3 regions of the Geofilum sp. OHC36d9 genome follow, and region 2 is predicted to be linked to each of the others. Evidence: riboswitches for the same ligand, from Rfam matches in the RefSeq annotation. Region 2 holds a riboswitch; each other region holds the start of a gene.

Region 1 (5,284 bases), on a different contig from region 2:
GTTTGTCTACAAAGTCAACTTATGCGTTACGCTTGTCATAAAAACAGTCATTTACGAAAAGTAAACGCCTTAATTTTTATGACTTTGCAAGCCTTGTTTTTTAACTTTATAATTCAAACACTTAAACCACAGACAATCTACTAACCCTATCTTTCTCAGCAGCAACTCATTAACAAGATGATAAACCAGCACTAAAGCAGACTCCCGGTTTCTCAGTCTCTGTTCAGACTACCATATTTATCCTTAATGTGCTTCAATATTCTCTCTGACACCAAAAAGACAGCCGGTTTACCCGACAGCGGGTTGATCTCGGTAACCACAACGGTGTTATAAACCTGCTCAATATTATCGTAAGTGAGCACTTCCTGCGGACTTCCTTTCATGTGAATCGCACCATCCTTCATCATAATCAAATAATTACAATATTCGGCAGCCAGATTCAAATCGTGAATGATCATTAAAACCGTTAAATTCATCTCGCCATTCAATCGTTGAATAAGATTAAGCACCTGCACCTGATGCGTAATATCGAGATGCGATGTTGGCTCATCCATCAACAACAGCTCCGGTTCCTGCGTCAACGCCTGTGCAATAGCCGCCAATTGCTGTTCACCACCGCTCAGCTGCGACATTAATTTCTTACGATGATTAAAAATACCGGTCAAACGCATGTATTTGCGAGCGATAACCACATCGTGCCGTGGCTCAAAAAACTGAAATGCTTCACGATAAGGCAACCGTCCCATCAGCACATAATCCTCAACCGTCACATCTATGGCATCAGGAAACTGATTAACAACAGCCACCTTACGGGCTTTGGCATTCAGTTTTAAGGTGTTTAAATTCTCATGGTGGAGCCATATCTCGCCCGTTCGGACTGCCAGATTACCGGAGATCCCCTTAAACAAGGTGGTTTTACCGGAACCGTTGGGACCAATGATTCCGGCAAGCGCGCCTTTGGGAAGCGACAATGAGATATTTTTCAGGCGAAACCCATCGCCATAGCCACAATCCAGATTGACTATTTTCAAATAACTATCGGGCATGACGTCCTCTTTTCTTAAACTGATTTAACACCACAATAAACAAAATGCCGCCGGCCATACCTGTAATCACGCCAATGGGCAACTCGTTGGGAGAAATAATCGTCCGCGCCAGCACATCACTGATAATTAAAAACAAGCCACCTCCTAAAAACGAACCTATCAACAAAAACCGATAATCAGAACCGGCCAGCAAACGTATAAAATGCGGTATAACCAACCCCACAAAACCAATCACCCCGGTCACCGATACACAAATACCCGTGAGCAATGAAGCCACCAAAAACAAAATACGAATGGTCGTTTTACTGTTAATACCCAGATAACGGGCTTTGGCCTCTCCCAATAGCAAAGCATTCAGCGGCCGTGCCAGCAAATAACTGACAAACAGGCCCACCACCGAAGCATACAATACTATTTTAATCAGGAATGTATCCGGTTCATCCAGCGAGCCCATCATCCAAAACATAATACCATGTAAATCGTCGGCCGTGGCCACCGACATCAGCAACATCATAACCGAAGAAGCCACAAAACTAATCATCACACCTATGAGCAACATCTTATTAACATCGGCACCACCATGCAGAAAGCCCAACAGACCAACAATAACCACTGTTAATATGGCACCACCAAACCCGGCCAGTGGTAACATAAAAGAGCCTACCGTAAGATGTAATCCCAAAACAATTACCAAAGCAACCCCCAGAGCAGCACCGCCCGAAATACCAAGCGTATAGGGTTCCACCAACGGATTACGAAAAACACCCTGTAAAATGGCGCCCGACAGACTCAAAGCACCACCAGCCCCCAAAGCCAGTATAACACGAGGCAAACGCATTCCCGTCAGAATAAAATAATCCATTCCCTCCTTTTTTTTCAGCAAGGGAATAATATCACCGACCGAAATAGAGGCTTCACCCATGGTCAACGACAAAATCGATGCGCCAACTACCAACAAGAGTAACAGCAATGTAAACAAAACCCATTTGACATATTTTGCGCTCATTGTCACATTTTTATAAGAAACAGTATCCAGCGGCCATTGTTAAAACGATGACGTCAGAGCTTACCCTACTCGCTTTTGCAATCATTTAATTTACGCTCAATCACCTGCATCGTTTGTAAAAAGTCAACCGGATTAGGGGTGCTTGCCATATCCGATTCAATAAAAAACAGCTTACCGCTTTTCACCGCCTTTAAATCGGGATAACTTTGCCATATTTTCATCTCTTCGTCACCCACAATTCCCATATTCACAATAATGATGACATCAGGATTTTTAGTGAGAACAAATTCGCGCGATACAGTACCTATTTTTAATCCGGAAGAAATATTTGTCCCGCCTGAAAAAGAGATAAAATCAGCCATATAAGTATCATCAAGAACGGTAAACAACGGATCGGCTCCAATCTGAAAAAAGAACTTTTGCGGTTGCGCAAGGGCCTGTTTTTCCCGTATAAGGTTAACATCCTTAGTTATAGAAGCCACCATTTTGCGGGCTGTATCTTCCTTTCCTATCAACTGCCCCAGACGCAAAAACTGAGTACATATTTCATCAAAAGAACGAGGCGTTTCAAAGACTTCCACCTTCAAGCCGGCCTTTCGCAGCATATTAATAGTTTGAGGTTTGGTAATAGCATGTACCAGCACCAGGTCGGGATTCAACATCAACACCTTTTCAACGTTAACTTTAATGGCAGAAGCCACCACCTCCTTGCCATCGTCTTTGGCAATATAACAATAAGAAGTGTGGCCAACCAACGCCTCATCTGCCCCCAGATAATAGACACCTTTGGTCAACGATGGCGCCAGCGAGACAATGCGCTGAGGCGTCTGAGCCCAAAGCGTGGACATCAGTAAAATAGCTACAACAGTAAGAAAAATGGTTTTCATGCTCAATGGTTGTTATTTTTTGAATCCACGAAAAAACTACTAAATGCTTAGAACCAATCACTCTTCACGGACCATAATCATGGGCTTCTACTTTACATCAGTGAAAACACGTAACAGGACTCATCGTTGAAAAGCCGGTTTCCCGAAAAAATGAGTAGTTCATAGCCCCCAACTTTTTCCCCGAAGTTTGGTTACTCATTGAATCAATTTGGCAGGTCTTCTGGCTCATCCGGGTTTTTAAAGCCTTCCCGCTGTTGCAAACAATCAACTAACATTTACCGGCAAATAAATTACGGCACCGTTAACATCTCACTAACAGACAGCAGTGGCAAAGAGGTATTAAAAACCATTGTTCTGGACTTACAGCTGCGGGTACAGCTCCGGTTTTACACCGGATTCCCTATTAGGCCGTTTCACGACAACGAAACAGTCACCAAATACAATTGCAAATTTAAACTTTTATATGAAACGACCATGATAAAATAATTCCCGCACATGCGGATGGATATTTTATGGAAGTTCCATGCGGCAATTGGAAATTAATTCTTTGCGTACAACAACCTTAAAAACAAAACAGATTTATCAGCCACAGAAGTCCCCTGCTATACGCCAAATTAATATCTTTCCGTAAAGCCGGCGTTTGGAATAAAAATTCAAAGTTTACAAGATCGAGAGCTACATGGAAGAGACAATCTCAATTACGTCTTTATTAATCTTCATAAATGACATCCAACAAGCGTCAAAATCATTTTCATGCTTTAAAAAAAATACGATGCCGACAAAATCCATTTTGTTGCCTATAAAAAATTGTTGAAGTGTAAAGAAGAATAAAACTTTTCGGTGGAAAGTCTCAGAAAGGAGACCTAGACGTATTGTAATATTTTTATTTGACCCATATATGACAAGCGTTTGACTGTATAATTCAAGGCCTGCACATCTCGAAAAGCAGGGGTTTACCGGCATAGGCGAGCATTTTGAGGCGAAGCATAACGCCGAAGCTGAATTTTTCTTTCGAGCACTAATTAACAATTTCGTTACGAATAAGACATATTTTACTAATTTAGCATCTCAAACCAATACGTTCTGTTTCCATGGATGACCCGTATCCCCCCTTTGGGGAACTCGATAATCTTTTGAAAGGAGAAGTGCTGACCGACACGGTCTCCCGCACATTATATGCAACCGACGCCTCGGTGTATCGAGAATTACCAATGGCCGTAGTCATGCCACGCGACGCTACCGATATCGCCCTGATTGTTGGTTTTGCTGCCCGACATAAAATACCTTTGATTCCACGTGGAGCTGGTACTTCATTGGCCGGACAGGTGGTTGGTCATGGACTTGTGGTAGATCTTTCACACCACATGAACCGGATTCTACATATCGACGCCAAAGAAAAATGGGCCGAAGTGCAACCCGGCGTGGTGCTTGACGACCTAAACCGTGAAGCCGCCACCCATGGTCTCTTTTTCGGGCCGGAGACGTCAACCGCCAACCGATGCACGCTGGCAGGCATGGTTGCCAACAACTCATGCGGATCTCACTCAATGGTTTATGGCAGTACCCGCGATCATATCATTGAAATTTCGGGCTGTTTATCAAATGGCGAAGAAGTCACATTCAGACCATTGCAAAAGTGGGAGTTCGACAAAAAATGCCGTGACGAGACGCTGGAAGGTGATATTTACCGCTTTTTCAGAGAAGTATACACCGATCGGCAAATACGTAAACAAATACGTAAAGAATTTCCACACCCCGACATACATCGGCGAAATTCCGGCTACGCACTGGATGAGTTATTGGATACCGCCCCGTTTAAACCCGATAGCGATGCGCCACTCTTTAATTTATCGAAACTAATAGCCGGTTCCGAAGGCTCTCTTTTGTTTATCACTTCCGTCAAAGTGGCTCTGGTTCCACCGCCATTGCCAAACAAAGGACTGTTATGTGTTCATTTCACTTCGCTCAGGGAAGCCCTGGAGGCTAACATTTTAGCGGTAGAACACCATCCCGACGCCGTGGAGCTGATGGATCACAACATACTTGAGCTGACCAAAGGTAATTCACTGCAACGGTCCAACCGTTTTTTCATTGAAGGAGAACCGGCAGCGCTGCTCCTCATCGAATTCTCGGGTGCGTCAGACGACGAAGTCATCCACAAATCGGGAGCGCTGATTAGTGCCTTCAAGAAAAACAACTACGGCTACAGCTATCCGCTTGTTAGCGGGCCGGATATCAACCGCGTCTGGAATCTGCGAAAAGCAGGTCTGGGCGTCCTGTCGAATATGAAAGGAGATGCCCGACCGGTCTCGCTCATAGAAGACACCGCCGTGCGGGTTAAAGAC
Region 2 (5,284 bases):
CGTTTGAAACAAAACGCGCCGGGCCGCATCCTCAAGCGATTCATCGGACCTCATGAATCCACCCATAAGCGACCATTCACCTTTACAGGGCTCAATAACTCTATGAAACAACAACAATTTAAGTTCACCGGCCTCATAACCAAATATAACACAGTCAACTGCTAAATGAAACTTCGGGTTCTGATTATATATTTCATTCATAACTCGCACAATAATTCAAGGTAAAAAAGTTTTCTAAATTGGATCTAAATTAAATGATTTAAAGCCTTTCGTTGAAGGCAACTGCAAATTTAAGGTTTTTAGATGAAACACAACTTTACTGATTTTTGACTAATTTTACAAAAAAGCACAAAAATGATTACATCTCTCCTCTCCCTCACGGCTTTAATAGCTGGATTTTTTTATACGGAAAATTTACTGAATATTTTTTTGGCGCCGACGATTCACAACCAACGCCAGCCATTGCCAGTGCTGACCAGATTGATTACATACCTATGCCTGCCTGGAAAACTTTCACCATAGAATTCTTAAACATTGCCGGCTTAGGTCCTATTTTCGGGGCGATATTGGGGGCCATGTACGGTCCAATGGCTTATCTCTGGATTGTGCTTGGTTGTATTTTTATTGGAGCGGTTCACGACTACTTTTCAGGCATGCTTTCAGTCAGGAATAATGGCGCCAGCATTCCTGAAATAGTAGGAAAATATCTAGGTAACGGCTTTCGTCAGTTTTTAAGAATTTTTTCTTTACTCCTGTTAATTTTTGTAGGAGTAGCCTTTGTTACGGGGCCGGCAGAGCTCCTGTCCAGTTTTACAGGTGGTGGTATGACGATGTGGCTCTATGCCATCTTTGCCTATTACCTGATTGCCACGCTACTGCCCATCAATAAAATAATAGGTAAAATATACCCGGTATTTGGTCTGGCTCTACTTATAATGGCCCTGCTTATTGGCGGCGCCATTATAATCTATGGCATCTCAGGTCAATTAGTCCTCAAAGAACTATCACTATCATCATTTAGCAATTTTCACCATCATCCAACAGAAAACATCTTATTTCCGATGCTGTTCATTGTTATTTCATGCGGCGCTTTATCAGGTTTCCACAGCACACAGGCCCCAATGATGGCCCGTTGCATAACACACGAAAAACAAGGTCGGTATGTGTTTTATGGGGCAATGATTGCCGAAGGAATAGTAGCATTAATATGGGCCACTGCGGCTATGAATTACTTTGGTGGTGCCGAAGGACTAAATGCTACACTACAAACTTCCGGTCACACCCCGGCATGGGTTGTAAATGAAATCAGTACCGGTTGGTTAGGCAAAGCAGGCGCCGTTCTTGCAATTATTGGGGTCGTTGTATGTCCCATCACCACTGGCGACACAGCCTTTAGAAGCGCCCGCCTCACCATTGCTGACGTTTTTAAAATGAAGCAGACCACTACAACAAAGCGATTAATCATTAGCATTCCGCTATTTCTAGTAGGCTTTTTGCTCTCTCAGCTAGATTTTGCCACTATCTGGAAATATTTGGGCCTATCCAACCAAATTTTGGCCGTTATCGTTCTGTGGACCGGTGCAATGTATCTTGCCAAAAACAATAAAAGCCACTGGATGCTATCACTTCCGGCTTTATTCATGACCATAATATGCGTATCGTATCTGATGGTTGCTCCAATAAAAACAGGAGGATTGTTCCTTAGCCCAGAAACAGGTTACCTTATAGGAGGAAGTGCCGGAATAGCGGCGATGATCTGGTTTTTGGCAACCATTAAACACATAAAAAAAGAAATTAGGCAACAAAATATAAATCAGCAGATTACAAACAATTTCAAAAATTAAAGAACTAAAATTTGATAATCACATTATAGCACGTATTTTTGCACAAAGATTGGTTCAGTAATCCAATTACGGAAAACTGATAAAAGGGAATCCGGTGACTTAAATGGTTAAATTATTAATCTTTAAGAATTCCGGAGCTGTCCCCGCAGCTGTAATCTCTATTATTTTTTTGAAAACTTCGCCACTGTCAGGTATTAACTGATGGGAAGGCATCAAAAAAAGGAGTGAGCCAGAAGACCTGCCAATACTTTAATTCGTAGCTTTCGGGTAGAAAAGCGAAGATTAGAACTACATCCTTTTGTTCTATATTTTCACCAGCATCCGTTTGTTGCGAATGGTTAAATTCACTTTAATCATTTGTAAACATGCGCTTTAATAGAATCAAACCGTTTTTTACGGTAATATTAGTATTTGGCTGTCATCTGAATGCTCAGGTATACTTTCAACAAAAGACTATACCACTAAAAGGAGTAACCATTCAAGCCAACCATTTAAAGGAATATACCATTGGCGCTGCCATAGAAAAACCAGATTCAATTTTGGTGAAGCTAATGAGAACCTCCTCTCTTTCGGATTTACTCCTACTATCAACGGGAGCATCTATAAAAAGCTATGGTCCGGGTGGACTTTCAACGGTCAGTTTTAGAGGAAGCCACAGCAATCATACCGCGATTATGTGGAACGGGCTTAATCTCCAAAGTCCAATGAATAGCTCCGTTAATCTATCGGCCATGCCAGCATCCCTCTTTGAAGATATACAAATTCAAAGCGGTGGCGCCGGAACCCTATGCGGAAGTGGAGCCATGTCCGGAGTACTACACCTGACCACCAACAACCTCCTAAATAAAAAAAATCACATCTCGGTTAATGGAGGCATTGGAAGCTACAACCGCCAATACGAACAACTGTCACTGAAAACAGGAAACAAAAAAAGAGCCTCCTCCTTATCGGTCATGCGACAAAGCAGCGATAATAACTTTTGGTATTATAACACCTCTCGGCCGGACAAAAGAAAAGAACGCCAGACCAATGCAGGTGTAAAACAATGGGGTTTAAGTCAGGACAACTATTTTAGATTGGGCAATCAACTACTGGTAACGACCGGACTGTGGCTTCAACATTACGATAAGGATGTACAAACAATTATGACCAAAAGCACTCCTAACCAACAATATCAGATAGATAACAATGTAATGGGGGCTATAAACCTGAGATACTACCGCACCAACAACATTCAAATAAACTTCAAACAGGGAATTCTATGGAACCAGATTGACTACACCAATGTGGAGACTCCCATAAGCAGCGGAAATAACCAATCTTTATCCCTCATTTCTGAAATAGAATCAAGAATTAGCTTAAAAAACGGAATACAATGGAGCACGGGATTAAACTACACCAACGAACAAGCCCAAAGTGACGGTTACATTGGCACCCCAATACGTAGTCGTTGGGCTTTATTTTCCTTTGTGCAGTTTAAAACATTTAACAACCGACTAACCTCACTCATAAGCTTTCGCGATGAAATGACCAACACCACGTTACATCCTGTAATATTTGCCTATGGTGGTAATTATGCCCTCACGCAAAGAATAAAAATTAAGGGAAATATCTCAAAAAATTACAGAATTCCAACCTTTAATGATGTTTATTGGGCATTTGACGGTTATGCGCGCGGCAATAACAGTTTGAAGCCAGAGTCGGGCTGGAGTGGAGATATTGGCTTCGAGTACAACAAAAAGACGGCTGAACAAAACATGAAACTAAGCACAATCTGGTTTACCTCCAACATCAAAGACTGGATTATATGGCTTCAGGACGACGATGCAATATGGACTCCCTCCAATAAAAAAAGGGGAGAATCAAAAGGTCTGGAATTAAAAGGTATTTATGGCCGCAAAATAGGATCCTCGTTTTGGCAGTTATCAACCAGTTATTTTTATACCCACTCACGGCTTAAAACAGACGACCATTATGACGGAAAACAAATGGTTTACATCCCTCTCCACAAAGGAGCAGGCCTTTTAACATGGAAATATAAAGCAATAGTAGCTGCTTTTACAATAAACGCCGTTGGCGAAAGATACTACGACTACACTAATCGACTTGAGCCATACCTACTGGGGAATATCATGGGCGGTTATAAAATTCCTGCAGGGAGAACGGACGTCCAGCTAAACGTGAAAGTAAACAACCTATGGAACACGCAATACCAACTAATGGCCTGGTATGCAATGCCACTTTGCAATTACGAAGTCAATTTACAGGTAAGACTGTAATTATTCAATAACCAATCATAATTTTACAATCATGAATATTACCAATTTAAGAAGCCGTTATAAACGGTCAAATTTTGCAATGAATATTTTATTAGCTGCATTTCTGGTTCTTGCTGCGACATCGTGCACGGACGATAACGAAACGAGTAACAGCTTATACACAAACGGAGCCTTTATTCTGAACGAAGGAACTTTTGGACAAAGCAACGCTTCCGTTTCATTCTACAGCTACGACGATCAGGTGGTTGTCGGTAGTATCTTCAAGAAAAGCAATGGCACAAATACAATTATAGGTGATGTATTACAAGACATGGAAATTGTTGATGACAAAGCCTATCTGATTGTGAATGCCAGTAACAGCATTCAGGTGGTTAATAAAAATGATTTTACGTGGGTAACAACAATAGAGGGGTTAAGTAATCCCCGGTTTGCAACTCATTATAATGGCAAACTCTACGTTTCACAATGGGGCTCAACAACCGGTTCTGTGGCTGTTATTGATCTCGACACCAACACAATTGTCAATACCATTGAAACCGGAAGCGGAACAGAAGGCATCATCGTAAACAACGATCTTATTTGGGCTGCCAATAGCGGCGGATACGGCGTAAATAACACCATCTCAATTATTGATCCCAATACGAATGAGGTCATTAATACAGTTGATGTGTCCGATGGCCCAAAACACTTTGCCATCGACAACAACAACGACGTTTGGGTAATATGCTTCGGATCACAAGTTTACGATCCCAACACATGGGACCTGACTTCAGAAACAGGATCAGCACTCATCAAACTATCAGGAACCGATCAAAGCGTATTAAAAACCATAGAGATAGGAGACCAAATTCATCCGTCCCATTTGGAAATTAGCACCGACAAACAAACACTGTATACAGACACTTACACCGGCATTTTTGCAATAGCCGTAGATTCAGAGATATTCCCCACTGAACCGCTTATCAGTGGTTATTATTATGGTTTTAGCGTCAACCCGGCCAATGGAGACATCTACACTTGTGAAAGTCCGGACTTCACTAAACCAGGTACGGTAACCATCTATAATAATGAAGGGGAAATAAAGAGCGAACTAAACGAAAGCATAGGAATAGGTCCCAACAGCGTCATTTTTTAACCATTCCACACTTATTCTCCATGGCA
Region 3 (5,284 bases), on a different contig from region 2:
TATTTTTACTTGTTTTTCAATATTGTTGAACGCGATTCTGGCATTGGCATAGCTGGTGCCAAACGAGACGAGTAATATGCCGGTTTGCGTATTTTGTGTGTTCGCCATACTGCTTGATATTAGGCTGAAAATTAGTAATATAGTTAGTGTTAATCGCGTTTTCATATGTTTATAATTTGTTTTTCAGTTGTCATATGGAACTCGCCAGGATAAGCATCCTTCTGTTTGTGAATCAATTCCCATGGCTCGTTTCATCTGTGTTTATATATTATTATAGTGTCTGTCCATAAACTAAGTGCTTGAAATATAAACTTCAAATACAAGCCTGATGAAGTAGTTGACTTTATAGACAAACACTATACAGTCATAAATGCAACCACCATTTTATTTGGCAACATTAATCAGCAAGCTGATAAAATAAGACCGGCCCGGGCTGATTGTTCCGTAATGGGATTTGTAAGGTCTGTTGTCTACATAATCGAGAAGATTGTCAATGCCGGCAGAGACATCAAAAGAGAATGGTCTCCAGTTTGTAAAATGGTGCATTGTTGTTAATTTATAGATGTTGTAAGCCTTGGCATTGCCGTATTCGTCGTCGAAAAATTTTTCGTCCTGAAAGCGACAATTCAGATTTGCGGATAAACGATATTTATTCCAGTTGTGGCGGTAGCCGATTCTGACGTTGCCATAATTTTGAGCGACCCCTTCCAGAGGTATGTCATCGGTTTGGTTCTGTGCATCTACATAACTGTAACCACCTCCGAGGGAGAATCCGGCACCGATATTTGCATTGAAAATAAAATCGAGACCTTTTGTTGCAGCACTGTTAATGTTATAATGACAGCGGGTTGTTGTAATTCCATTGGCTAAATTTTCGTCCGAGGTCTCCGTTGTTTGATAATCGATCAGATTTTTTACGTCGTTTAGATATCCGGTGAGACTGAAGGAGAGTTGATTAACAATAAACTCTGTTGAGAGCGCATAGTAGTTGGACGTTTGTGGGTCCAGATCAGGGTTTCCCAGATAAAGCGTACCTCTTTTTTCGTAATGGTAGTAGAGCTCTTTTAACGTTGGAGCTTTAAAGCCTTTGGCATAGGTTCCTCTGATGTTTAAGTTTCCTGATTTATACAGTGCTGATATTTTTGGGGTGAAAGCATTGCCAAATGTTTGGTGTTTTACCAAACGACCGCCTACCACCATGGATAAGTTATTGATGACGTTTATTTCATCCTGGGCATAAAGAGCCAGAGTATATGCATCGGCAGTTTCTTCCGGCAAGCGGCCTTCCGATTCAAGCTCTTCCATCACATACTCGCCTCCAACCGATAACAGGTGGTGATCAGATAGTTTAAAAATGCTTTTCAGGTTAAGGGCGTTGCGTAACTGCTGGGTTTGTTTGCTTAGGTTGCCGGCCACATAATCGCCTGATGTTTGGTTATATTTGTAGTAATATTTGAACCGGTCGGAGTTCCAGTCGAGAGTGATCTTATTGGTTTTCCTCAGGAGGTACTCTGCTCCTGCACCATAGCTGAAGTCGCTGTAAAAGTATCCATATTTACCCACGGTTAGTGGTCGTTGTACATCCCGCTCATATTTGGATCCCAAAAGATATATATTTATTTTTTGCGACAGGGCATAGTTCAGTTTTTGGCTGAAGGTGTAGTCTTTGGACGCATTTTGTGTCATGGCGTCCGTCTCAACCAGTTCATTACCGTCTGATTCGTAGGGGCTGATCTGCCATCCGTCGGTTGTTTTTCGGTCGAAGGAGGTGGTTGATGATAGCTTACCTATGTGGAGGTCGAGGTTGTTGTGCATAATCCATTCGCCGTAGCTGCCCACTCTATTTTGGGTGGTGATTGCGTTTTTTGGGGACTTTTTATTTGTGATTATGTTGATGACGCCGGCAATGGCTTCCGACCCGTATAGGGCTGAGGAAGCGCCTTTCACAATTTCTATGCGTTCGATATTTAAAGGGTTAATGCGGTTTAAGTCACTCTGTCCGCCAATGTCGCCATACATCCGTTTACCATCAATTAAAACCAGAATGTAATCGTTGCCCAGACCGTTTAATTGCATGAAAGGCCCCATAGCTCCTGGATTGAAATCGAATGATGGACTTACACCCAGCATTAGATCCGTAAAGTTGGATGGCCCAATTTGGTTAATTAGTTTTTTGTCGATCAGTTCGGTTTGAACAGGCGCATTTTTTAAGTGGTGTGGTGTTCCTGTTCCGGTAACTACCACTTCTCCCAGGGTGTTGTTGGAAGGCTTCAGTGAACAGTTAAATTCATTTTGGGCTTCGCGGATAAGCATCTCCTGCTTAAAACGGTGATAGCCCAAACATGATACCACCACCTCATAGGTGCCTGCCTTGATGTTACGGAGGATGAATTGTCCGTTTTGGTCGGTGATGGTCCCCAATGTCGTTCCCGGAATGTAGATGTTGGCGTCGGTCAGGGGTTGGTTCGATTCCTGGTTGGTTACGTGACCAACCAAGGATGGGTTTTGAGCACATAGTTTATGGGCCACTAGAAACAGAAGGCCAGCGATGTGCCAATTCATTTTTTGCATGGTTTAATTATTTAATTATTAAACAATTACACCTTGCGTCCTTTTTCAACAGCGTTGTTGAAATGAAAAAATAATGTTGAACAATAAGAATGTACAGCATTAACTTCTTACCCGGAAGCAAAATGATGAATAGTTATTTTTTGGCAGGTTTTCTGACTTACTCCTGTTTGGATCGCCTTCCCATCTTTTTATATTCAGACAGTGGCGAAATAGATCCAAACTCTTTTAAGAGCTTACAGCTGCGGGTACAGCCCCTGATTTACACAGGGTTCCCTTTTATTGTTCACGGCGAAACCGGAACAATCACCAAAAAGTTGTACAAAAATATCTATTTTTATGACATTTCAATTTTTTTAGATGGGAAATTCAATGTTTCCTTTAGTCGTATTTGCAAGAAAAATCCGTCTTCTGCGTTATGTTTCCCTCAAAATGATCATTTATGGGGGAAAATTCACATCTAATTTCCATTATGGCCAAAATTCATTCTTTTTGAGCTGTACAAGTCTTCCAAAGGAAGCTTTCTTATCTGCCCCGGCGCTTTTTGGCAGACTGATTTTTCCTGATAAAAACGTTTTTGTGATGCATTAGTTTCCCGGCTTATGCTGTTAATCTATCGTTTGGGTTTATTGGTGTAAAAAAAGACGACAGTCGACAAAAGGCCATTGACACTCTTAATATGCAGGTCTATTTTTGACATTGAATTGAGGGTTTAACACCAAGAACATTTAATTTATGATAGCTACCAGCAACACAATTACACATGAAGAGGTTCGGATAATTGATCAGGAACATGATATACTGCATCGGACCATTCGATTGATTGATGAGGCTTTTATTACAAAGCAGGGTAATAAAAGGATCTCTCAGTTGATATCAGAATTATACAAATTTATTGATTTTCACTTCACCAGTGAGGAAAATCTGATGCTGTTCACCGATTTCCCATATTACGACGAGCATAAAAAGGAGCATACCGAATTGATGCGGGATCTGGCTGATATAATTTGCGCTTTCAATGCCGATATGATCGATTACCATGAGTTGGTTGATTATTTAAACAATCGTTTTACAGATCATTCTGATTTGCCCGACCGACAATTGAAGGCTTATTTGGTTACGATGATTAAATAATATTTGGGCCGTATCCTTTTAGGCGACCCGATGATGGATGGCCCCCTGTAAGGCGTTGTTTTTTTTGATTGCCTAATCTGTTTGTCCCTGGAATAATCATTCCAGGGTTTCTTTTAATATTATTTATAGTTTCGCAGGTCTTGAATATGAAGCTTTTTTATTTGTCACCGGCGTCTTTGGGTGAGTACTCTTAATTTATAAGGTGCCTGTTTCGAAATTTGGCATAACTGATTCAATTTACCATTTTTGCGTTGCGTGAGTTTAACACAGCTAAAATAAACCATTCGTATTTTATGACAAGCAAATCGCAAAGTGATATTTCAGCAGCATATTTAAAGCTGTTGAACCAACAACAGTTTGTTGCAGACGAATTAGATTATGTTGGTTTTGATCATCAAAAATCAATGTTGCAAATATTGGCAGACCATGCCAATTGCGGTGTTAGTGTTTTTGATATGTATAAAAAATCACACATCTTTTATTCGCCTAATTTTGGTAGTTCTCTTGGATACGATTTAAGCGAAATTATAAAAAAAAGTCACGATTTTTGGGATCATAAAATTCATCATGAAGATTATGCCGGGATGATGCAAAACGGCATTTTGCTGCTTAAGCTGTTTTATCAATTTTCCGATGATGAAAAAACCAATTACAAATTGATCAGCGAATACCGAATATTGAATGCCGAAAATAAATATGTAAGAGTTATTGAACAGCAACAGGTGTTACAATTAGATAATTATGGAAATATTTGGTTAACATTAAGTATTATCGATATCTCTCCCAATCAGGAAATCAGTGAAGAAATGAAAAGTCAATTGTTCGATTTCAAGACGGGTAAAATACTCCCTTTCGATATAGAAGCGAAAAGTAGTGAGATGGTCAATTTAGGGTTAACCAATCGGGAAATACAAATTCTAAAAATGGTTAAGGAGGGTCTTTTAAGTAAAGAAATATCAGCAAAATTAAATATTAGTTTAAATACCGTTAATACGCATCGCCAACGAGTTTTAAAAAAATTACGTGCGAATAATTCAATGGAAGCGGTCATTTTTGCTTCAAAATATGGATTGTTGTAACTCTCCACTACTGATATATCAGTATTGTATAATACCTCTTTTGGGTTGAACTTTGTGTTTTCAACCCAAATTAAAGTGTATTTATATGATGAGGATTTTTTTAGTCGTCTTTTTTTTGTCGTTTGCAATTGCTCCTATACCGGCACAATTACCCACTCAAACCATTCGGGGGACCGTATTTGACAATGCTTCCGGCACCCCTTTGCCTTATGTTAATGTGGTATTGCTAAATACCAATTATGGCACCGTGACAGACGAGGCCGGTCATTTTACGATTGAAAATGTCAGTATTGGCAGGTACAACATGCAAATTTCAATGATAGGTTATGAATCGTATGCCCTGAAAGAGATACAGGTCTCATCGGGGAAAGAGCTATTCTTTAATATTACATTGAAGGAAACGGTTAATTCGCTTTCGGAAGTAACCATTAAACCGCGTGTAAATAAGCAACAACCCATAAACAGAATGGCATCGGTAAGTGCCAAAATGTTAAGTGTTGACG

The links. Region 2 has a riboswitch for cobalamin ahead of ACT3CD_RS07950 (TonB-dependent receptor plug domain-containing protein). Riboswitches for the same ligand answer to the same signal wherever they lie in the genome.
Region 1: another riboswitch for cobalamin. It lies ahead of ACT3CD_RS04120 (ABC transporter substrate-binding protein); the one in region 2 lies ahead of ACT3CD_RS07950 (TonB-dependent receptor plug domain-containing protein).
Region 3: another riboswitch for cobalamin. It lies ahead of ACT3CD_RS12200 (TonB-dependent receptor); the one in region 2 lies ahead of ACT3CD_RS07950 (TonB-dependent receptor plug domain-containing protein).

Annotation. Positions count from the first base shown of each region.
Region 1 covers NZ_JBQTGJ010000002.1:326,216-331,499, forward strand. The annotation lists gene ACT3CD_RS04110 (ABC transporter ATP-binding protein) at 213-1,046, opposite strand; gene ACT3CD_RS04115 (FecCD family ABC transporter permease) at 1,036-2,052, opposite strand; gene ACT3CD_RS04120 (ABC transporter substrate-binding protein) at 2,118-2,939, opposite strand; cobalamin riboswitch at 3,133-3,392, opposite strand; gene ACT3CD_RS04125 (FAD-binding and (Fe-S)-binding domain-containing protein) at 4,031-5,284, shown strand, end outside.
Region 2 covers NZ_JBQTGJ010000005.1:176,956-182,239, forward strand. The annotation lists gene ACT3CD_RS07940 (NUDIX hydrolase) at 1-201, opposite strand, end outside; gene ACT3CD_RS07945 (carbon starvation CstA family protein) at 327-1,844, shown strand; cobalamin riboswitch at 1,878-2,104, shown strand; gene ACT3CD_RS07950 (TonB-dependent receptor plug domain-containing protein) at 2,210-4,123, shown strand; gene ACT3CD_RS07955 (YncE family protein) at 4,203-5,258, shown strand.
Region 3 covers NZ_JBQTGJ010000012.1:53,076-58,359, forward strand. The annotation lists gene ACT3CD_RS12195 (sirohydrochlorin cobaltochelatase) at 1-108, opposite strand, end outside; gene ACT3CD_RS12200 (TonB-dependent receptor) at 385-2,571, opposite strand; cobalamin riboswitch at 2,697-2,897, opposite strand; gene ACT3CD_RS12205 (bacteriohemerythrin) at 3,304-3,702, shown strand; gene ACT3CD_RS12210 (LuxR C-terminal-related transcriptional regulator) at 3,996-4,781, shown strand; gene ACT3CD_RS12215 (TonB-dependent receptor) at 4,867-5,284, shown strand, end outside.